2 regions of the Robiginitalea biformata HTCC2501 genome follow, and region 1 is predicted to be linked to the other one. Evidence: riboswitches for the same ligand, from Rfam matches in the RefSeq annotation. Region 1 holds a riboswitch; the other holds the start of a gene.
The links. Region 1 has a riboswitch for S-adenosylmethionine ahead of metH (methionine synthase). Riboswitches for the same ligand answer to the same signal wherever they lie in the genome.
Positions count from the first base shown of each region.

Region 2: linked by a shared signal. The riboswitch ahead of RB2501_RS02890 (hypothetical protein) and the one ahead of metH (methionine synthase) in region 1 are both predicted to bind S-adenosylmethionine.

Region 1 is NC_013222.1:3,479,326-3,490,650, reverse strand. It holds gene RB2501_RS15485 (HEPN domain-containing protein) at 1-1,981, shown strand, start outside; gene cobA (uroporphyrinogen-III C-methyltransferase) at 1,971-2,771, shown strand; gene RB2501_RS15475 (precorrin-2 dehydrogenase/sirohydrochlorin ferrochelatase family protein) at 2,774-3,361, shown strand; gene RB2501_RS15470 (NAD(P)/FAD-dependent oxidoreductase) at 3,363-4,424, shown strand; SAM riboswitch class I at 4,564-4,707, shown strand; gene metH (methionine synthase) at 4,809-8,495, shown strand; gene metF (methylenetetrahydrofolate reductase [NAD(P)H]) at 8,540-9,490, shown strand; gene RB2501_RS15455 (acyloxyacyl hydrolase) at 9,540-10,637, shown strand; gene RB2501_RS15450 (head GIN domain-containing protein) at 10,640-11,325, shown strand, end outside.
Region 2 is NC_013222.1:630,487-641,811, reverse strand. It holds gene RB2501_RS02905 (ATP-binding protein) at 1-586, opposite strand, end outside; gene RB2501_RS02900 (DUF4007 family protein) at 570-1,466, opposite strand; gene RB2501_RS02895 (hypothetical protein) at 1,591-2,043, opposite strand; gene RB2501_RS02890 (hypothetical protein) at 2,057-2,437, opposite strand; SAM-I-IV-variant riboswitch at 2,476-2,567, opposite strand; gene RB2501_RS02885 (Swt1 family HEPN domain-containing protein) at 2,631-3,494, shown strand; gene RB2501_RS02880 (hypothetical protein) at 3,656-4,273, opposite strand; gene RB2501_RS02875 (hypothetical protein) at 4,394-4,774, opposite strand; gene RB2501_RS02870 (hypothetical protein) at 5,054-5,779, opposite strand; gene RB2501_RS02860 (DNA-binding response regulator) at 6,212-6,877, opposite strand; gene RB2501_RS02855 (tetratricopeptide repeat-containing sensor histidine kinase) at 6,892-8,868, opposite strand; gene RB2501_RS16175 (hypothetical protein) at 8,906-9,067, opposite strand; gene RB2501_RS02850 (hypothetical protein) at 9,338-10,024, shown strand; gene RB2501_RS02840 (thermonuclease family protein) at 10,323-10,832, opposite strand; gene RB2501_RS02835 (hypothetical protein) at 10,878-11,325, opposite strand, start outside.

The DNA of each region.
Region 1 (11,325 bases):
AAGCCTCCGGCTGGCCCGCGGCGTTTACGGCCAACGGCAACCCGGGGTGCAGATGGTACGGATCAAACTTCCCTACGGAAAAGTGACTGCGCGGCAACTGCACCGCATTGCCGATGTTTCCGACACCTATTCTACCGGGATCCTCCATATTACCACACGACAGGACATCCAGATCCACTATGTGGACCTGGACCGAACCCCCGAACTGTGGGCGGAACTCGAAAGGGATGCCGTCACGCTTCGGGAAGCATGCGGGAATACGGTCCGCAATGTAACGGCCAGTGAGACCGCGGGGATCGACCCCGGGGAACCTTTCGACGTATCCCCCTATGCGCAGGCGCTTTTCGAATATTTCCTGAGGAACCCGGTAGGGCAGGAGATGGGTCGGAAATTCAAGGTGTCTTTTTCCGCATCGGATGCGGACACCGGGCTTTCCTATATGCACGATCTCGGGTTTATCGCCCGGGTGGAAGCCGGCCGGCGGGGATTCAAAGTCCTGGTTGGGGGCGGCCTGGGTGCCCAGCCGCGCCATGCGGACGTGCTGTACGAATTCCTGCCCCAGGAACAGATTATCCCGTTAATGGAGCGGGTTCTCCGGGTCTTTGACCGGTATGGGGAACGGAAAAGCCGGGCCAAGGCCCGGATGAAATTCCTCATCAGGGATATTGGCCTGGACCGGTTCCGGGAGCTGTTGGCCGAGGAAACCCCCGGGATTCCCGTCAGGGAATATCCCATCGACGCGGAGGCCTATCCGCAACCCCGGCCTGCTTCGACTCCCCCTGATATCCCGGTTCCTGCGGACATGGAGGCCTACCAGGCGTGGAAACGCACCAATACCATCCGGCAGAAGCAGGACGGGTATGTGGCGGTTGGGCTTCGGGTCTTCCTGGGGAATTTCACTACCCGGCAAGCGCGTCAATTGGCCGACCTGGTTGCCAGGTACGCCGCTTCGGAAATCCGGCTCAGCCTCCGCCAGAATATCCTGATCCCATTTGTCCGGGAAGCCTGGTTGCCGTATTTCCACAATGAACTCGAAAAAATCGGCCTGGCCCAACCCGGGTACAATACGGCCGCGGACATTACGGCCTGCCCGGGTACGGATACCTGCAACCTGGGGATTGCCAGCAGTACGGGAATCGCGACGGAACTCGAAAGGGTAATTGCAGCGGAATACCCGGACTTTATCCACAACCCGGACGTGGTTATCAAGATCAGCGGGTGCATGAACGCCTGCGGGCAGCACAACATGGCTCATATCGGTTTCCAGGGCATGTCGGTTCGTACCCGCGACAAACGGGTGGCACCGGCCCTACAGGTATTGCTGGGTGGCGGTAACCGCGGCGGGGGTGAAGGGATTTTCGCCGACAAGGTGATCAAAATTCCGTCCAAGCGGGGTCCCCAGGCGCTGCGCATTATCCTGGACGATTACCTGGAAAACGGCGGCGGCCAACCCTACGATCGCTATTACCAGGAACAGGGGCAGCATTACTTTTACGACAAGCTCAAGCCGCTTTCCGATGTTTCCGACCTGACCCCGGAAGATTTTATCGATTGGGGCACTGATAAAAAGTACGAGAAGGCGATCGGCATAGGGGAATGTGCCGGGGTGGTCATCGACCTGATTTCCACCTTGCTGCTCGAAGCGGAAGAGAAATTGGAGGACGCGCAAAAGGCCCTGGAAGCGGGCAAATGGGCCGCTTCTATCTACTATGCCTACAGTGCGCAAATCCACGCAGCCAAGGCACTGCTCACTTCCGAGGACGTCGCGGTAAATTCCCATGCGGCCATCCTGAAAGATTTTGACACCCATTTTATCGACCAGCCGCGCGGATTCGGGAACGATTCGTTTCGACAGGCCGTATTGCGGATGAACCGCCATGCGCCGGACGCCGGCTTTGCAAGGGAATACCTGGAACAGGCGCGCAACTTCCTCTCCGAAGCTTCAGCCTTCCGACAAAAAGAACTCAGCCATGCGTCCTGAAGGTATATTAACGGTTATCGGCGCCGGGCCCGGCGACCCGGAACTCATTACGCTCAAGGCCCTGCGGGCCCTGGAACGGGCGGATGTTGTGCTCTACGATGCACTGGTGGCCAGGGAGTTGCTCGAATACGCCCGAGGGGCCGAATGCATCTTTGTCGGGAAGCGTAAAGGCTGCGTGGCTTATCGGCAATCCCAGATCAACGACCTGATCGTCGCCCGGGGCAATGGCGGCAAGCACGTGGTCCGTCTCAAAGGCGGTGACCCGTTTGTATTCGGACGCGGGGCCGAGGAAATGGCCCATGCAGCTGCCCACGGGATGGAAGTCGCCGTGATTCCGGGGATTTCCTCCGGCCTGGCCGTTCCCGCCAGCCAGCACATCCCGGTTACCCTCCGCGGTATTGCCGAGAGTTTCTGGGTTATAACAGGCACCACCCGGGAGCACGCGCTCAGTGAGGACGTAGCCCTGGCGGCCCGATCGTCGGCCACCGTGGTGATCCTCATGGGCATGTCCAAACTCCCTGAAATAACTGCGCTTTTCCGTGAGAACGGCAAGGGAGGCACCCCGGCAGCGGTCATCCAGGAAGGGACCACCCAGGGCGAACGGATTGCCCTGGGGACTGTGGATACCATTGCAGGGGAAGTCTCGCGCCTCGGGCTGACAAACCCGGCGATCATCCTGATCGGAGAAACCGTGCGCCACCGGGAAGGCACCTGGTCTGCGCGCGTCGAGCCCCGGCAGGTGTCCCATCCGGTTAAAGCGGCATTTACGAACCCATTGGAAACCGCGTAATCATGGAACGAAATAATCTGTACCCCATATTCCTGAAATGCCGGACGCTGGATATCCTCATTGTCGGCGGCGGATATGTGGCCGAGGAAAAATTGTATTTCCTGACCAAGTCCAGCCCGGACGCCCGGGTAACCCTGGTGGCCCCGTTTTTCAGGGAGGATACCCGGAGGCTGGCCGGCGAATTCGGCGCAAAGCTGATTGAATCGGAATACCATCCGGGATACCTGCAGGACCAGCATCTGGTGATTGCCACCACGGATAACCCGAAGGTCAATGAAAAGATCTTTGCAGACTGCCGTCAGCGACACATTCTGGTAAATGTAGCGGACAACCCGCCCCTGTGCGATTTTTATATGGGCGGAATTGTCACCAAGGGACATGTGAAGATCGCCATCAGTACAAACGGCAAGTCGCCGACCACAGCCAAACGGCTCCGGCAATTTTTCGAAGCCGTGCTCCCGGATGATATCAGCCGGATGGTGGAGTACCTGAACGCGTACCGGAAAACCCTGGCCGGGGATTTTGAGGCCAAAGTAAACGAGATGAATGAAGTTACCCAAAAGCTGGTAGCCCAAAAAACAGAAATTTAGCATGATACAAACCGATATCCTGATCATTGGCGCAGGCCCCACCGGGCTGTTCACCGTATTCGAAGCCGGATTGCTCCAGCTCAAATGCCACCTGATCGATGCGCTGCCACAGCCCGGCGGGCAGTGTGCGGAGATCTACCCGAAAAAGCCCATCTACGATATCCCGGCTTACCCGGAGATCCTGGCGGGCGACCTGGTAGACCGGCTTATGGAACAAATCCGACCCTTCAACCCGGGTTTCACCCTGGGCGAACGCGCCGAGACCCTGGAGAAACAGGAGGACGGCCAATTTGTGGTGACCACCAATCGGGGAACACGCCACAAGGCGCCTGTCGTGGTTATTGCCGGCGGGCTGGGCTCTTTTGAACCGCGGAAACCCCAGATCGACAACCTCGCGGATTTTGAGGATCGGGGCGTGAGTTATATGGTTCGGGACCCCGAGGTATTCCGCGATAAAAAAGTGGTCATAGCCGGTGGTGGCGATTCGGCCCTGGACTGGTCCATCTTCTTGGCCGATGTGGCCGCCGAGGTGAGCCTCGTGCACCGGAGGAATGAATTCCGGGGTGCCCTGGATTCTGTGGAAAAGGCATCGGCCCTGGCGGCTGCCGGGAAGATCCGGCTCTATACGGAGGCGCAGGTGACGCGGCTCTACGGCGATGCCCACCTGGAAGCCGTCGTCGTCTCCTATAATGACCAGGAGCGGGGCGAATCGTACGTGGAGGCAGACCATTTTATCCCGTTATTCGGCCTGTCGCCCAAGCTCGGGCCCATAGGCGACTGGGGCCTGGAGATCGAGCGGAATGCCATCAAGGTTAATAACGCCTACGATTACCAGACCAATATCCCGGGGGTCTATGCCATCGGGGACGTGAACACGTATCCCGGGAAACTCAAGCTGATCCTCTCCGGTTTCCACGAGGCGGCTGTAATGTGCCAGAGTGCCTACCAGGTGGTAAACCCGGGTAAACGCTACGTGATGAAGTACACTACCGTGGGCGGGGTCACCGGGTTTGACGGGAGTAAAAAGGAAGCGAAAAAAGAAGTCATACAGGCTATTGCCTGAGATCCTACAATTAGTTGGCTTGGCCCGGAACCCTGTAATTTCAGGGGGCCGGGCTTTTTTTAAAGCCTAAAAAGAAATGGGAATGTTTGCTTTTGAAGCAGGCGTACCGTTACTTTGCAACTGTTCATTGCCAGCCTGAGCGTTATCAAGAAAGGTGGAGGGAATAGACCCGGTGAAACCTTAGCAACCCTTTACCCCTGTCCGGGGCAAAAGAAGGTGCTACATTCTATCCTGCAGCCCGGTGGCTACCCGCACCGGAAACCGCTGCCCGGACAGATAACCATTAGCCACAGTGGCTCATTGTTCCAGAACTTTCTTGATTTCGATACGCCTGACCGGCCTGCCGGCAGGTCCGGCCTGCGGTGAACCCAAACAAAACATACCATGCACAACCTGAGCGACTTGCTGACTGAAAGAATCCTGGTGCTGGACGGCGCCATGGGGACCATGTTGCAGCGGTACGGCTTTACGGAAGCCGATTACCGGGGTGACCGGTTTGCGGACTGGCCCCAGCCGCTTCAGGGCAACAACGACCTGCTTTCCCTGACCCAGCCAAAGGCATTGGGCGAGATCCACCGCGCCTATCTGGAGGCGGGGGCGGATATCCTGGAAACCAACACCTTCTCGGCAACTTCCGTGGGCATGGCGGATTACGGCATGCAGGAATTCGTGTACGAAATCAACCGGGCCGCCGCGGAAATTGCCAAACGGGAAGCCGAAGCCGCCACCCGGGCCAACCCGGCGAAACCCCGATTTGTGGCCGGGAGCCTGGGTCCGACCAACAAAACGGCCAGTATGTCGCCGGATGTGAATGACCCGGGTTATCGCGCCATTGATTTTGAAGCCCTCCGGCTGGCCTACCGGGAACAGGCTGCAGGCCTGCTCGACGGGGGGGTGGACCTGTTTCTGGTGGAAACCGTCTTCGATACGCTGAACGCCAAGGCGGCACTATTTGCCATTGAAGAACTCAAATCGGAACGGGGCATCGACACGCCCGTAATGGTCAGCGGCACCATCACGGACGCCTCCGGGAGAACCTTGTCGGGACAAACTGCGGAAGCCTTCCTGGTATCGGTCTCACATATCCCGATGCTCTCCATCGGCCTGAATTGCGCCCTGGGCGCATCCCAGCTGGTGCCCCACCTGGAGGTCCTCTCCGCGCGTGCCGGCGTGGCCGTTTCGGCCCACCCGAATGCAGGCTTGCCCAATGCCTTTGGGGAATACGACCAGAACCCGGCGCAAATGGCCCGGCAGGTACGGGAATACCTGGAGAAAGGGCTGGTGAATATCGTGGGCGGTTGCTGCGGGACCACTCCCGATCACATCCGCGCCCTGGCCGAACTGGTGGCCGAATACAAGCCGCGACAGATTCCCGACGGCAGACCCCGGCAGTTGAAGTTGGCCGGGCTGGAACCCCTGGTGATTACACCGGAAAGCAATTTTGTCAATGTGGGGGAACGCACCAACGTGGCGGGTTCCCGGAAATTCCTGCGGCTGGTCAAGGAAGGCAACTTTGAGGAGGCGCTCGAGATTGCACGCGACCAGGTGGACGGAGGCGCCCAGATTATCGACGTCAACATGGACGACGGGCTCATCGACGGGAAAGCGGCGATGGTCAAGTACCTGAACCTGATGCTGGCCGAGCCGGATATCGCGCGTGTCCCCGTCATGATCGACAGTTCCAAATGGGACATCATCGAGGCGGGGCTGCAGGTGGTGCAGGGCAAAAGCGTGGTCAATTCCATCAGTCTGAAGGAAGGGGAAGCTGTCTTCCTGGAACAGGCCAGGAAAATCCTCCTTTACGGGGCAGCGGTCATCGTGATGGCTTTTGACGAGACCGGGCAGGCAGACAACTTCGAGCGGCGGATCGAAATAGCCGAAAGGTCCTACCGCCTGCTTACCGAACAGGCCGGATTTCCGCCCGAGGATATCATTTTTGACCTGAATATCTTCCCGGTGGCTACCGGCATGGAGGAGCACCGCCGAAACGCCCTGGATTTTATCGAAGCCACCCGGTGGGTCCGGGACAACCTGCCCCATTGCAGCGTGAGCGGGGGGGTCAGCAACGTTTCCTTTAGTTTCCGCGGGAATACCCCGGTACGGGAAGCCATGCATTCGGCCTTCCTTTACCACGCCATCCGGGCGGGGATGAATATGGGTATTGTCAACCCCACCTTGCTGGAGGTTTACGACGACATCCCGAAGGAATTGCTGGGCTATGTGGAAGATGTCCTCCTGGATCGGCGGGAGGAAGCCACGGAGCGCCTGCTGGAATACGCGGAAACCGTACAGGGGACCCAAAAAGACCGCAAAACGGATATGAGCTGGCGGGAGGCCCCATTACAGGACCGGATTACCCGGGCCCTGGTGAAGGGGATCGACCAGTTTATCGAAGCGGATGTGGAGGAGGCCCGGCAAGCGGCCGGGAAGCCCATTGAAGTGATCGAGGGCCACCTGATGACCGGGATGAACGTCGTGGGCGACCTCTTCGGCAGCGGAAAAATGTTCCTGCCCCAGGTGGTGAAGTCGGCCCGGGTGATGAAGAAAGCCGTAGCCTACCTCACCCCGTTCATCGAAGAGGCGAAGGCGGCCCAGCCCGGCAGCAAACAGGCCGCCGGCAAGGTCCTGATGGCAACCGTAAAAGGCGATGTGCACGATATCGGTAAAAACATCGTCAGCGTGGTACTCGCGTGCAACAATTACGAGATTGTGGACCTGGGGGTGATGGTACCCCCGGAACGCATTATTGAAAAGGCGCGGGAGGAAGATGTGGATATTATCGGCCTGAGCGGGCTGATCACCCCGTCCCTGGACGAGATGGTCTTCCTGGCCCGGGAGATGGAGCGGCAGGGCTTCCGCGTACCCCTGCTCATCGGCGGGGCAACCACGAGCAAGGCGCATACGGCGGTCAAGATCGATCCGCAATACAGCGCTGCCGTGGTACATGTCAACGATGCGAGCCGGGCGGTGACCGTGGTGGGCGACCTGTTGCAGGAAGAGCGGTCCCAGGAGTATAAAAAGGCCGTGAAGCTCGACTACGAGTCCTTCCGGGAAAAGTTCCTGAAACGCGGTAAAATCCGGGAATACCTTCCGCTGGAGGCTGCCCGCGCCAACAGGCTCGGCCTGGAATTTGGCCCGGATCAGGTACATGTCCCCCGACAACTGGGGGTACAGGTAATCGAGTCTATCGACCTGCGCAAACTGGAACCGTTTATCGACTGGTCGCCTTTTTTCCGGTCCTGGGACCTGCACGGCAAATTCCCGGACATCCTGGAGGATGCGGTAGTTGGCCAGCAGGCAACGGCACTCTACCGGGATGCCCGGGAGATGCTCAAGAAGATATTCCGGGAAAAATCCCTGACAGCGCGGGCCGTTTTCGGTTTGTTCCCGGCAGTCTCCACCCGTCGGGACGATATCGTCATCCGGCGGGATGACAACCGCGAGTTCTCCTTCCGGACCCTGCGGCAGCAAACCAAAAAGAAACAGGGGGTACCCAACATCGCCCTGGCGGATTTTATCGCCCCGGAAGATTCGGGGATTTCCGATTTCATGGGCTGTTTTTGCGTATCGGCCGGATTTGGCGCAGCCGAACTCGCCCGGGAATACGAAGACCGCCTGGACGACTACAACAGCATCCTGGTCAAGGCCCTGGCCGACCGCCTGGCCGAGGCGGCGGCCGAATACCTGCACCGGGAGGTGCGCGTTTTGCATTGGGGGTATGCCCCGGGGGAAACCCTGGACAACGACGCGCTGATCCGCGAAGCATACAAAGGCATCCGCCCCGCCCCCGGGTATCCCGCCTGCCCGGACCACCTGGAGAAGCAGACCATCTGGGAGGTCCTGCAAGTTGAAGAAACCATCGGCGTGGAACTGACCGAAAGCCTGGCCATGTGGCCGGCGGCCAGCGTCAGCGGATATTATTTTGCGCATCCCGGCGCCCGGTATTTCGGGCTGGGGAAAATTACGCGCGATCAGCTGGAGGATTACGCAGACCGCAAGGGAATCCCCCTGGAAACCGCAGAAAAATGGCTGCAGCCCAATTTGGCAGAAGCAGCCGCAACCGTTCAATGAGCCACACCTCCGACCATGTATAACTTAGCTACCTAATTCAACCCGTGAAAGTAACCGAACATATCGCAAATGCCAGGGAAACCCTGTTTTCCTTTGAAGTCATCCCGCCTCTGAAAGGCCGCCGGATCGATGAGCTCTACCGGAATATCGACCCGCTGATGGAATTTAAGCCCCCGTTTATCGACGTGACGACTTCCCGGGAGGAATACGTCTACATCGATCGGGACGGGCTCTACGAGAAGCAGGTGACCCGGATGCGGCCGGGGACCCTTGGGATCTGCGCTTCCATCAAACACAAATACGATGTGGATACGATCCCGCACGTATTGTGCGGCGGGTTTACCAAGGAGGAAACCGAGTATTTGCTCGTGGACTGCCACTACCTGGGCATCGACAACGTGATGGCGCTCCGGGGGGATGCGATGAAGGAGCAGAAATACTTTGAACCGACCCAGGGGGGGCACGCCTACGCCTCGGAACTGGTAGACCAGATCGTTTGCCTGAACAAGGGGCAATACCTCCACGATGTGGTGGAGACGGACGATTGCTCGGATTTCTGTATCGGGGTGGCGGGCTATCCGGAAAAACACCTGGAATCCCCTTCCCTGCGCACGGACATCAAGTGGCTGAAGCACAAGGTAGACCTGGGCGCCGATTATATCGTCACCCAGATGTTTTTCGACAACCAAAAATTCTTTGAATTTGTAGATCTGGCCCGCGAAATGGGGATTGACGTTCCGATTATCCCCGGGATCAAGCCCATAGCGGTAAAGCGGCACCTGCAGCTCTTGCCCCAGGTTTTCCGCACCGAGCTGCCCGAACCCCTGATTGAGGCCGTGGAAGCCTGTAAGGACAACAAGGCGGTCCGGCAGGTGGGTATCGAATGGGCCATTGAACAGTCGCGGGAGCTGAAAGCGGCGGGCGTACCCGTGCTGCATTATTACTCCATGGGGAAATCCGACAATATACAGGCAATTGCCAAGGCCGTTTTTTAGGCGGTTCCCGGCTTCGGCCTGTGGGCCAAAAAAACTACCTTTGGTCGGCATGAGGCGTCGTATCCTGTTTCTTTCTGCCGCGTTGCTGGCCCTGTCACGTACTTTTGCCCAGGCAGAACAGCCGGTGCGCAACCTGGATCTGAATGCGTTTTACGGGTCCGTCCTGTTGCACAACACGGACATTTCCCACCTGATTCGCAACCATCCCTCCGGGATCATCCTGGGCTGGAACACCAAAACCTTTGGCTCACAAGCCTGGCAGTCCCTGTTCAATTACCCGGATACCGGCATTTCCTTTGTCTATCAGGATATGCGGAACGAAACCCTGGGACAGCACTTTGGGCTGTATGCCCACTACAATTTCTATTTCTTCCAAAGGAGCCTCCAGCTGCGGATCGGCCAGGGGGTGGCCTATAACACCAACCCCTACGATGCGACGGAAAATTTCCGCAACAATGCCTACGGCACCCACCTGCTGAGTTCCACCTACCTGATGCTGCAATATTACCGGCAACGCGTTTGGGATCGATGGGGATTCCGGGCCGGGCTAACCCTGGTGCATTATTCCAACGCAAACCTGCGGGCTCCTAATACCTCCACGAATACCTTCGGGCTCACTGCGGGGATTTTATACGACCTGTCCCCGGCGGATGAACCCGGGTACCGGGTTACATCATCAGATCCCGTACAGGAACGCCTGCGGGTTAACCTGGCATTCCGCAGCGGCGTGAACGAAAGCGACGTGGTGGGGTCCGGGCAATTCCCCTTTTACATTTTTTCCGCCTATGCGGACAAGCGCCTCGGCCGGTTAAGCGCCATCCAGCTGGGTACGGACATCTTCTATTCCAACTTTCTGAAGGAACTTATCCGGTTCCAGGCTACAGCTTTCCCGGAACTTGGCGTAGACCCGGATGCGGACTACAAAAGGGCCGGGGCTTTTATCGGCCACGAGCTCTTTATCAATAAGCTCAGCGTCATCACCCAACTGGGCTATTACGTATATTACCCTTTTGATTTTGAAGGGCGAACCTACAACCGGGTCGGGCTCAAGCGCTATTTCGGGCCAAACTGGTTCGGCGCCCTCAGCCTGAAATCACACGGAGCCAAGGCCGAAGCCCTGGAATTTGCAATCGGAATCCGCCTCTGACCATGAAATTACCTGCCACATACCGGTTCGTTTGCCTGTTCGCCCTGATCGTATCGCTGTGGGGATGCGGCAAGGAGGGTGCGGGCTGCCTCGGATCTGCGGGCGATCTGCAGCGGGAGGAAATTGCCGTGCCCGGCTTCTCGGAGATCACAGTCTTTGAAAACGTCCGCCTGGTTGTCCGTCAGGGACCGGAGCAACGCGTGGTCCTGGAAACCGGGAAGAACCTCAGGGATGGGGTTTCCGCCCGGGTGGAAGACGGCGTACTGGAGTTGCGCGATTCCAACAACTGCAACCTGTTTCGCGAATACGGGCTCACCACGTTCTACGTAACCGCCCCGGATCTCGGCACCATCCGAAGCAGTACCGGATGGCCCATAGCAAGCGACGGGGTACTGGCCTTTGATGCGCTGACGCTGATTTCGGAGAGTTTCAACAACCCCGAAACGGAAACCACCGACGGTGCCTTTGACATGGATTTGGCTGCCGGCGAAGTCCGATTGGTAGCCAACGGGATTGCCTATTTTAAATTGCGCGGTACCGCCGGGTCCCTGCGGGTAACCATTGCGGCCGGGGATTCCCGGGTGGAGGCTTCCGAACTGGTATCCGGGCGGGTGACGCTGGACCACCGGGGCAGCAACCAGGTCCTCGTAAACCCGACGGGCCGGCTTGACGGGGTTATCCGGGGCTA
Region 2 (11,325 bases), 680 kb from region 1:
CGAGCTTTTCTTGACTCGAAAGTTGGGTGCCATAACTTGTAAAAGACTGATGAAGGGTAATTACGAAGTATACCTGGTTTTCCCCATCGTTGGCCCATTCGGAAATCTGTTGCAGTAAGTAGAGCTCTCGGGTATCCTTTTTTTTGGCAACGTGTTCTAGAATTTTTCCGAACTCGTCAATTACAAGAATTAATCCCTTCCCCTTTTTTTCGAGAGTCTTTCTTCTACGCTCCAAAGAGCTCAATATTTTTTCGGAAGTGCGCTCTCCTCTGAGCTTTAGTTTGCCTCCCAAGACGGAATAGAGGGAAGCATCTTCCCCGATACATCGAATAAACTTATATTCCGTTTCTGGTTGCAGGGCATCTCCAAAGAAATTTTTCTCGCCACTTAGTTGCTTTTGAAGCGCCCAAAGGAAGGTGGATTTTCCTGTGCCATAGTTTCCAATGAGATTGAATGACTTCTGGGCACTGTAATTGTGCAAGAACATGCGGTCAAAGATCTCCTTAGCATTGGGGGTTACGATATAATCTATCTCCTTATCCTTATCACGGATGATGTTGGTAGAAACGTTAACTGTGTAGGACATAGTCATAACTGCGCTTAAGGAAGTTCATCCGAATTGCTTCTTCGTTCTTTTTAATTTGGAGTTGTTTGATGCCGGCATCCTCTTTGTAGACAAAGTGATCCGGGTATTTATTACAGAGGTTGCTGATTTTTAATTCGAGGCCCTCATTGCTCAAACAAAAATAGGCAGACACGGTATTTCGGATACGATCTAGGCCCAAGGAGACTTCATCAGGAAAATGAATCAATATGCCATACGCAAAAACCTCTTCAGATAAGCCCTCTTGCTCATTCCGATTAATTCGAAATACGCGTTCATTTTGTGAATTTCTTTTGCCAGTTTCCTTTAATAGGTTCAAACCTAATAGGGGAGCACTGAAGTCATCCTCAATATTTCTATAATTCTTGTCGGCAACTAAATACGTTTTGACGAATACCTTGAAATCTGCAGAGAGTGTTTTTGGAGAGGTTTTTCGGTGATTTTCATCTGCAATTTTTCGCTCAAGGAAGGCGATGACCTGTGATTCTGTAAACTCCAAAGAGGCCTTCTTTAAAAAATATTCGGAAAATATCAGATGAAAAATGGAGGCGTACTTATGAGCGCAAAGATGATACTGGAGGATCCAAAGTGAGTTTTCATTTTCAAGGTATGGATCTAATTCTTCAGAAATAAAAATCAAATGGGAGAGAGGCTTTAGGCTTCCATCTTCTTCATTAGCTAAATCAAAGGCCTTCAGCCAATGTTGAATAGACCGAACCATATTTTTTCCAACACCTAATTTAGATATAGCAGACTCCTTTTTCAAAGCGTTGGCATCTCCTTGTTGTTCAATGAGTTGTATTCCTTTAAGTAGCCACTGCTCCTTGCAGTGAAAAGTGTCATGACCGGAAAATCGTAGCATTAGAAAAGGGAATATGATGCAAGTTAGCCAAATGGATGCAATCCTCCATCAGGGAAGCCACTGAGTTATAAACAGGGCGTGGATAACTGTGTATGCCTGCCGAATCTATAGGATGAGATAAATTTTATTTACCGTTGTATTCAACTTTACCAAGCCCGGCAAGTGAAGAGGAGGTAATTCTGGCAAGAAATGGAAAAGTATTGATTTTAATCAAAAGCGCCTTCTCGTCGACGTGCTCTAATTTCATTTCTTCCTTTTTGATGTTTAAGTAGAAGGAGCACAGGTAGTTATAAACAATATTTATGAGGTTTTCATAAGGCAACGTACTCAGCAAAAAGAGTTTGTCACCCACTAAATATACGTGGTTCCGATAGCTCATTCTTTTGGAAGTTCCTATTTCCGAATAGTCAATTTCCTTCAATTCGAGCACTTTGTGAAGTGCTGAGAGATACCCGGAACGGGCAACTCCCCAACCGAAATTTCCCACTTGAACATTGAAAGAATAGATAAGTTCATCGTCAGATTTTTGCGCTAGTAAGTCGACATATTCCTTGTAGTATTCAATAGAATTTTTCATTTGACCGAAATTTTTAATCGGCCTTATCTGCCGAATCCATCCAAACAAAAGTGCCTTGCTGATTGATTTCGTATTCGAGCCAGGCACAATTTTCAGTGCCGGGCAGTTTCTGGCCGGAATTGATGTAATTCCATGGAACGTCCTGTACCAGGACATAATCCCGTAGTTCTTCTAGGCCTAAAGGGCAGAGCAATTGTTCAATCTGATTTAATAGTCCGGGCGGCGGCCACGACATTTCGTGTTGCAGAAATAATTGCTTGTTATGCACGCCCCAAAGCTGTTGGACTTCATTAAACCTGGAAAAGGCATCCTCATTCCTGAGTACGCAATCCAGAGGCATAATAAGGGTGGCAAAGCGAACTTTCAGTCTTTTGCTGGTAACAATGGAAATCATAGCGTTCTTCTTTTAACGCATCAGAAATCCTCATTGGAAAGGAATTATTTTTTTGACGACCGTCCGCATTCTGAACCACCGTGGCTTTTATGCTCGGTTGGTACGCGCCTTAGCGTTCCTGATGCAGGAATAAATTTAATTCTTTCCTATAACTTTATAAAATGATTGTCATGAGAATTTTAGAATAGTATTGATGGAACGGAAGGAGACTAACTTATTTATCGCCCTAGGGGCATTCATACAGGCGATGCGACTCTTCATTTCAACTGAATTGAAATCTCGCTTTGGTGATAACTGGGAAAGAAAATATTTTGACAAACTACTTCCTCAACTACAAGAAGCCTGGGGCAAAAATCTTCAGGCGGGATTCACTCCTGAATACTTAATAGACTTTGGGAACTTGAACAGTTTTTCAATTGGAGCTAAAAAAGAATTTTTCTGGGAACACTTTGGAAAAAAGAGCCATAACCTACCCGCAATTTTCAATGAATTGGCAGAAGTAAGAAATATGACAGCCCATTACCTACCTATAGATGATGACAAAGCTGAAAAAGCATATCTACATATGATTGGGTTGGCTAAGGATCTTGAAATGAGTGAACTGGAAACACTGCTGAGGAAGCTTAAAAGGGATTCATTCAGTTCACGGTCGATTCCAAGTCCATCACCAGCTTCCTTATCTTCTGATTCCCAAAAAATTGGTAAGTCAGCGGCAATCAAACACGTTAATGATGCCATTGGAAATGTTCGATTATTTCATAAGAACACAGTCTTTTCGAACATAAATAAGTCCGTGCCTCGTTGGTGGCTAAACATTCCCCCATCAAAATTTGAGAGCGAGTTAAATATACTTTTGGTAGAAAAGAAGGAACTGATTTGGATATACTTACCAAAGAACTCATGTAGCCCTCCGGAAAATTTTTTCAACACTCGAAAAGATAATGGTAAAATCGACCTCAGTATTGGAATTGAAGGGGATACTTATTTAAAAGACACCTTAGGCGACACTAATTTTAGTTTCAGGCCTTTCGTAAAGGAAAGATTGAGCATTCTATAATTTGTAAGCGTAAATTAAATTCTAATCCTTTAGCCGCTATTCCCTATCCCGAAAAAATCCGCCTTCCCCAGGGAAGCCCTGCACTGGAATACCAAAAAAGCCCGCTTTAAAGAAAGCAAGGCGAATAAGTATTTAAAGAGAAAGTATAGGAGATTTCAGATCTAGATCGGAGAGGCAGAAATTGGATGAAGATGATTGAATAACTCAATTTTTCTGGCATTTCCTATTTCATCATATTCATATACGAACCAATTCAAAGGAGCAGGATTGATTCGAATAGAATTATCAGAAACGTCCATATTCCGAGCAATTGGTATTGGGGGTTTCGCATTTTGTTCGATGCCTCCACATTCTAAACATCTTGGAATGGGGTTGTTGTCCTTGTAGAACTGAATATTTAATAAGGATTGAGTAAAATCAATTTTCAATACCGCTGATTGTTCAACTAAACGGTTCTCTTTTTGTCGTATGGATTTCAGTTTATTGAGGCTTATCATTCGCCTTAAAATGTTGGATGTAGCTTTCTTAAGTTGAATCCGGATCGATTGCAGATTTTCCAAATTAGTTCTCAGTTCCGATTTTAGATCCTTTAGATCAAAATCCGGAATTTCATTCCGGGTTATAAACAATTTGCGACTGATACGAACCTTTCCTTTACCTATGAACCAAAAGGTGAACTCCTTGCATTGTGGACAATAAATTTGTTTAATCTCGGATTCACGAACTCCATCTTTTGGGCGGGTGATTGTGTGAAGAAATTTTATGCCTTTCTCAAGCATCCCAAGCGCGACATTCTAAATGATGTAGTAATAACTCAATAGTCATGTCTTTAGTTAATTTTGAATCGATCATCATAGACCGCTTTGATTTCTAGTTGGAATTCCTCTTTGCGATATGCCCTACAGCTCTTTATAAAGGAAGAAACCTGTAATTCCACTTCCCTCCTTGTCATTCGTCACCTTATTCATCCTTCCCCGATTATTGGGTATAATTTTCCAGGGACTATCCATGTTTCGTAAGAACTCTTTTACTCCGGAGAGATTGGTATCACCGTTCAAATAGTAGCGGCTGTTGTTCAAATCCAAATGAATCAGTCGAGTATTTCCAGTCGGCACATCTCCAATTTTGGGATTTTCAGAAGCCAAATGATCATTCCATTCAGCCCACTCTTGTAATATTTCGTAGAACAATTCTTTAGATTCTAAAGGCTTCGATCTCTTTTGTTTTTTAATGTATCTACGATCGTCTGTCAAAAACTCATGCAAGTAGTGCTTTTTCATTTTTTCTGAATTAAGCCAATACGACTAGTTAACAAAATGTGCCTTCCGTTTATAAGTAGTTTGTCAACCTCTTCAATCAAGAATGTGCGGAAAATGATGAGAATAAATCTACACTATCAGTTAAAAATTAAATTTATTGCAATGAAAGCCCATAATAACACATTATTTTTACGAATAATACAATGAATTTCTAGCCAATTTTGGACGTGAAATTTTAAGCACCGACCTTTCAGACCCTGTTTTTCGAAAATTAAGGAGCCTTATAAAGTGAACACTTCTTTAGCTATCTTCGAAGAAAAACTCGTGAATTTTAATAAGGTCTCCACGACCAATTTGAATAAGATTCATGGTTTCTTTGAGGTAAATACCTAATGACCGCTCATTGTAGATAAACTTCATCTCCGGCGAGTAGTCCGTAACGAGATACATGTCACCGTCAATCTTATAGAATTCTATATTCTCCCCATTTCTGGCTCTGACGCCTCTATTTACCACTTTGCCATCCAAAAGGGATTCCCTCAACCGATTTTCATCCGTTACACCTGATGCAACTTTGGTGTATGCCATCATCATATTCATCCACTCTTGGGAATCAATCAAAAACCATTGGATCTTATCAAAGTTTATTCCGTATTCATTGATCCATCCAAAACTCGTAAATCCAAATAGGACTCTCTTTGACCCGAGTTCGGGTTCATCGTCCCGAATATCAAATTCTTGAATTTTAAATGTGATGACGGAAGTTGCAGACATATCCTTTAATTTCTTGCCGTCAAAATCGAGTGTTTTCAACGAAAATTGAGTGTACTCAGGATGGTTTGTTAGGAGCCATTCCGTTGCGTTTAATTCTGCCTGTTCCTTCATCTGTTCGACGGCCGCAATTCCTGCCCCAATGGCCAATAATCCACCAGCCACTGCTGCAATAGCAGCACCATCATCTTGAGATTTTACATTTTGAGGAAATAAATAAAGGACTACTAATGCGAGGATTAATGATCGTTTCATGCGATTATGGTTTAAGATTTAATATAAAAAGATTCGAAAACCGAAGTTTTAAGGATCAAAAATCCGGGGCACACCCCAACACGTCACTGTAAGGTTGAATGTATTTCCAAAATGCCTTTCCTGCACTTGAGAGATAAGACGTGGAGTAGTTGAATTTTGTGTTAGACCCCACCTGGTAGATGTAGTCCGTATAGGAGCTGGTGAATCGGACGATTGCGAAATAGTAGGTATTAAATGAATCATCCCTCACCTCGTAAAAGGTTACTTGCCGAATAGCCTCACTGTTGTAACTATAGTAGGTAGACCCATACGATTCTGACTTCACATACTCTATGAGGTCTTCACAAGAGGTTTGCCCGTTGACACCTTGCCCTGCGAGAAGCAGCACGAAGAGAAAAGCGAGAACTTTTATTGAATTCATTGGTGGTAGTTTCACATCAACCCCATATCCTTGGCCAGCGCTACCAGGTGGGTGGTGTTGCGGGCCATAAAGTAGTCCTTCAGGCGGTTGATGCGTTTTTCGATGCTGCTTAAGGAGGCAGGGGTAATCCCCCGGGTTTGGAAGTGCTTTGAAATTTCCTGCTGGGAGTAGCCGTCGGCGAGTTCCTTGAGGAGTTCCAGGTCAAAGTCGTCGATTTCCAGGGTGGGGGACGTGTGGATGGATTGCATGATGTCCTGAGACACATACAGCGTGCCGGCAGCCACCTCTTTGATGGCCTCCACCATTTCCCGGGAACTGTTCCGGCCCTTGAGCACGTACCCGTCTACCTTGAGGTCCGTAATAAATTCCTTGAGTTTAAACGGGCGGTCTTCGATGGAGTAGATAATCGTCTTCAGGTTGGGTTGTTTGGCGCGGACCTCCCGGATGAGGTCTTCCCCGCTTTGGATCTTTCCCTCCTGCCCGTTGGATTTAAAGGACAGGTCCGTGATCAGCAGGTCGTAGGGCTCCTTGTCCAGCAGCGCCTTGGTGATCTTCAGGCTCGCCTTGTCGCAAAACTTGGCGTGGTCAATGTCGAAGTCAAAAGCCTCCCCAAGGGTCTTGGTAAGCCCAATGTTGATGGAATCGATATCCTCTACTACCAGTACTTTTTTAAACATAGCTGCAAGCACTATTAAACGGGAAGGGTCAGTAAAATCACCACCCCCTGTGGAACGCTTGTCTCAAAAGTAATCCTTCCGCCCAGCGCCTCAATACGGTTTCCCGTATTCGCCAGGCCGCCCTGCCGTAAGGGCGCTTCTTCCGGGAAGCCCACCCCGTTATCCTTGTAGCGGATGGTCAGGCTTTTCTTCTCCTGCCGGAATTCCAGCAGCACCAGCGTGGCCCCGCTGTGCTTTTTCATGTTCACCAGGATTTCCTGCAGGGCGCGGTAGATATTCACCTGTTTGTCCGGCGAAATGGCCTCCCAGGGAATCGATTCAAACCCCTGGGTGATGATGCGCACCGTCTCGGACGAGTAGATCTCGATGAGCGAGCTGAGCACGGTTTTGAATTTCGGACCCGTTGGAATCTCGGCGCTGTCCCGGGAAATCTCCCGGGATTTTTGGTAGAGCTGGTCCAGGCGGTTTACAAAATCCTGGAGCTCCTCCCGGTTTTTCCGGGGGAAGGCCACGGCCGCATTCAACAGGTTAAAGATGTCGTTGGCCAGTTCGTCGTGTACCTTTTTGGAGATGCGGCTTTCGGTGGCGTACACCGCCTGGATCTCCCGTTTGCGGTGGCGCAGCCGCAGGTAGCGATAGATAAAAAACCCGGAGATCAGCAGGAGGCCGAGAAAACTCAGCAGCAGCAAATTCCGGTTTTGCGACCGTTCCAGTTGGAGGGAATTTTCACTGGCCTCCCGCCGGGCAATCAGGTAGTTTCGCAGGTTTTTCTCCGATTCATAGCGGACCTTCGCAAATTGGTCCTTTGTCTGCCGCCGCACCTGCTGCAGGCTGTCCGAGAGGCGGGTATAGGCGCGGGCATAGCCGGCAGGGTTCGGAACCACGTCAATGAGCAGCGCCAGGCTGGTAAGCCGGTCGTTCGGGTTTTCCAGTTCCCGGGCGATATGGTAGGCCGCCTGCGCCATCTCCCGGGCCCGGGCCGGGCTCCGCTCCCGGTAGAATTCCCCCAGGTGCAGGTAGCTGCTAAGGACCCCCTGGGTGTACGCGAGTTCCTGCCGGATATTCAGGGCCGTTTGCAGGTTTTCCTCGGCCCCGGGCAGATTAAGCCTTCCCTGGATATGCCCCAGCTGGTCGATGATCCGGGCGCGGAGCCGGGCGTTTTCGGGATCGTTTAACAGGCTGTCCCCGGCGAGCTCACGGCTCAGGGCCCGGGCTGCCTGAAGGGAATCCATATGGGTAAGCACCACGGCCACATTGTGGCGGATGTTCAGGGCTGCCTCCCCGTCTGGTTGCAGTTCCAGGCTTTTCTCATACCAGGCAAGCGCCTCCGGGTAGTTGCGCAATTCCTTGGTGGCTATGGCCAGGGCATTGTAGAGCCCGGCCACATAGTTCCGGATTTCCGGACTGCCCATTATCTGGGGGCTGTTCTCGATATATTCCAACCCCTCCACCGCAATGGTCTCAGCTTCCGAATAATTCCCCAGGGCATTCAACAAATTTGCCAGGTTCAGGCTTTTGCGCCCCACCTGGATGCTGTCACCCAGTGCTTTGTATTGTTCTACGGCCTGATAATTATGCTCCAGCGAGCGGGAAGGCTCCTCTGCCAGCCGGTAGTAAAAACCCAGGCGGTAGTGGGCGTCGGCAATCCGGGTGGTATCGCCCAGGGCTTGGGTAAGGGTGAGGTTCTCATTTAAGTAGCGCAAGGCGGAATCCAGCTGGTTTTCCCGCCGGAACAGGGCTGCCCGATGCTGGAATAAAACGGACCGGACCGTATCCGGCAATCCCGCTGAACCCCGGAGCAATTCGCCGTTGGCCGCGAGTTTTTCCGCTGTGCCCAGCACGTCTGAATCGTAGCGCTCCAGATAGCGGCTCCACAAGGAATCAGACCCGGCGCCATCTCCTCCGGACGCATCCGTCCCGGGCTGGCAACCCACCAGCCAGAGACCGAGCAGGGTCACAAAAAAGGGGAACAAAACGAAGGTTCGTTTCATTCCCCTAAGATAAAAGGAATTGAATGGACGCTACGGATTAGTTGTCGCCATCATCCGGATCGTCATTCACCTCGCCGTCATCGTCACCTCCGTTGGCCTGCTCATAGAGCGTGTCATCCCCTGCATAGGAGTTGTCGGAACAGGCAAAGAATAAGCTGCTGGATAACAGCATGGCCAGGATAAAAACTACTTTTTTCATCTTATTGGAATTTTGAAATTGGACATAGGCCGGTCACCTCAGCTCGTGGCTGAATTTTTGGCCCTTAAGGGAGGGAAGTATGGAGGGGCCAGGCAGGTGGGCAGGTACTTCCCTTCTCCCTGCTCAGAGCTGCCAGGCCGAACTCCGAAGACAAATCAAGGGTATAGGAGGTGGAAAGGGTGGAAGGAGAATGGAAGGTTTATGGAAAGTAGTTTCCATAGGATTTCCAGGGATTTTGTAGCTTTATTCCGACTTGGAAATCAACCAACTATGCACGCTGAGCTGCTGAAACAAGCTTTCGACCAGGCGCAAAGAGATACCGGATCCGAAAAGGTTCTACGGCGCGCCCAATTTCTTTCAGATACCATTGAGGAGCGCACCAAACAGCCCTATGGGGAGCGCAGTTTGCGGAACTACTTCAACGAGGTGCAACAAGGGAGCGATGATTTTGAATTGCCCGCCCATGTGGTGGACGGCCTGGCGGGTTATCTGGGATATGATACATACCGTGATTTTTTAAACTCCCTTGAAGGGGGTAGCCCACTTACAATTAATAGACCGCGCAGGAATACGCGTGTTTGGTATTACCTGGCAGGTGTAGGTGTCATTGCCTTGGTATTATGGGTGCTTTTTGAAAACCCATTCCAGACCAAAATGATGATTTGGGTGGAAGATCATTACGAGGTGGTACCCATGGACCTGGAGACCTATAAGTTATCGGACCTTAAAAAGATCAACCAGGATCGGCTGGATCATTTTCGAAAAGTGGAGCCGGATTGTTCCTATGAATTCTTTGATGGGAATAAGTTGGAGCTGTTGTGGTATGGCAGGAACCCAGATGGGGAGTTGGAATACTTTACGGACTTGGGCCGGCACCCGGAGACTGGCAAGACCCTGGACCCCATTACCGAATACATGATCAAAAAATACATCTGCCCCACCTATCCGAATAACTAGCCGTTTACGGGTTCCCGGAAGCTAATTTTCTCATTTTCTTGTAATTTAACTGCTAGGTAAATGCAGTGGAACCATGAGAAAGTTTTTTGCAGGCGTCGTAGTGGGAGCCGGCCTCCTTTTAATATCCGGTGGGAGTGACGACTTTGGGGACGTGTATATATGCAAGGGACCTCAAAGCAAACGCTACCACCTCAAGGCTTCGTGCCACGGGCTTTCACGCTGCTCTACCCAGACCTACAAAGTAACCATCGAAGAAGCCAGGGAACTGGGAAGGACCCTTTGTGGTTATGAAGACTAATTACCGCTCCCGCCAATTCCACGGTGCTACCGGATGCGCATCGGCCCATAAGCCTCTCCGTAATTTTCGGGCCTTATCTTCCATAGATTGCAGCCGCGCGTCTTTTGAGTATTTCTTATAATGCCAGGCAAACCCGTTCTTGAGTAATTCTTCATTAAGGCATTTCCGGCCATAGTATACCAGAGCAATAGCACGGCGATATCGGTCGAAACTTTGAATTTCTACACGTACCTCTTTACCAAAAATGGCATTCGAAACAAATTCCTTGGCCTTCGCCGAATATGCTTGTTTACGCTCCGGGCAATCAATGCTGGCCAAGCGAATCTTTACGGTGGTGGAATCATGTTTGAGTAGAGTAAACGTATCACCATCCGTTATTCCCACTACTCTTCCAGTTAGTTCCTCTATCTTGGCTTGTGAATTAAACTCGGCACCAACGACCACAGGTTGCCAGGCTGAAAGAAACAAGCAGCATAACGAAATTAGAATAGAGGTATGTGCGTTTGACATGACTATCTAGTTGGTTTCAGATATCTAAACGCAGCAAGCCACTTCTTAGTTTCTATATTGAAAAGTTACGGATAGATTTGCGGAACTGCCGCTTTGTGGAGATAGAGCAATTATTGTTGCGGAGGTTGGATAATCCCCCTCGTAGTTGTAGTCTACATTAACAGTATGTACAATCTCCCCTGCTTCATCTCGATAAACCAATTGAGAGGGATTATTAAGCGGAAAAAGCAGGCGTGCCCGTATCAACTCCTCTGGTTGAGGAGCCATTCCAAAATTAAGTTGAATCCGATCGAGTACATTAATAAGGCCGGCGGATTCCAGCGTATAATAATAAGGATTGGGTTGCTCATCGTAACTTATTTCCAGGGTGTACTGCTCTTGAACGACCGTGTTTAATTCATAATCATAAACCGGCTCAAGGAAAGAGAGTATTCGTGGATTGCCCTTATTGTCATACTCCTCTACCTGTCCTGTGCTAAATGCATCGTAAGGG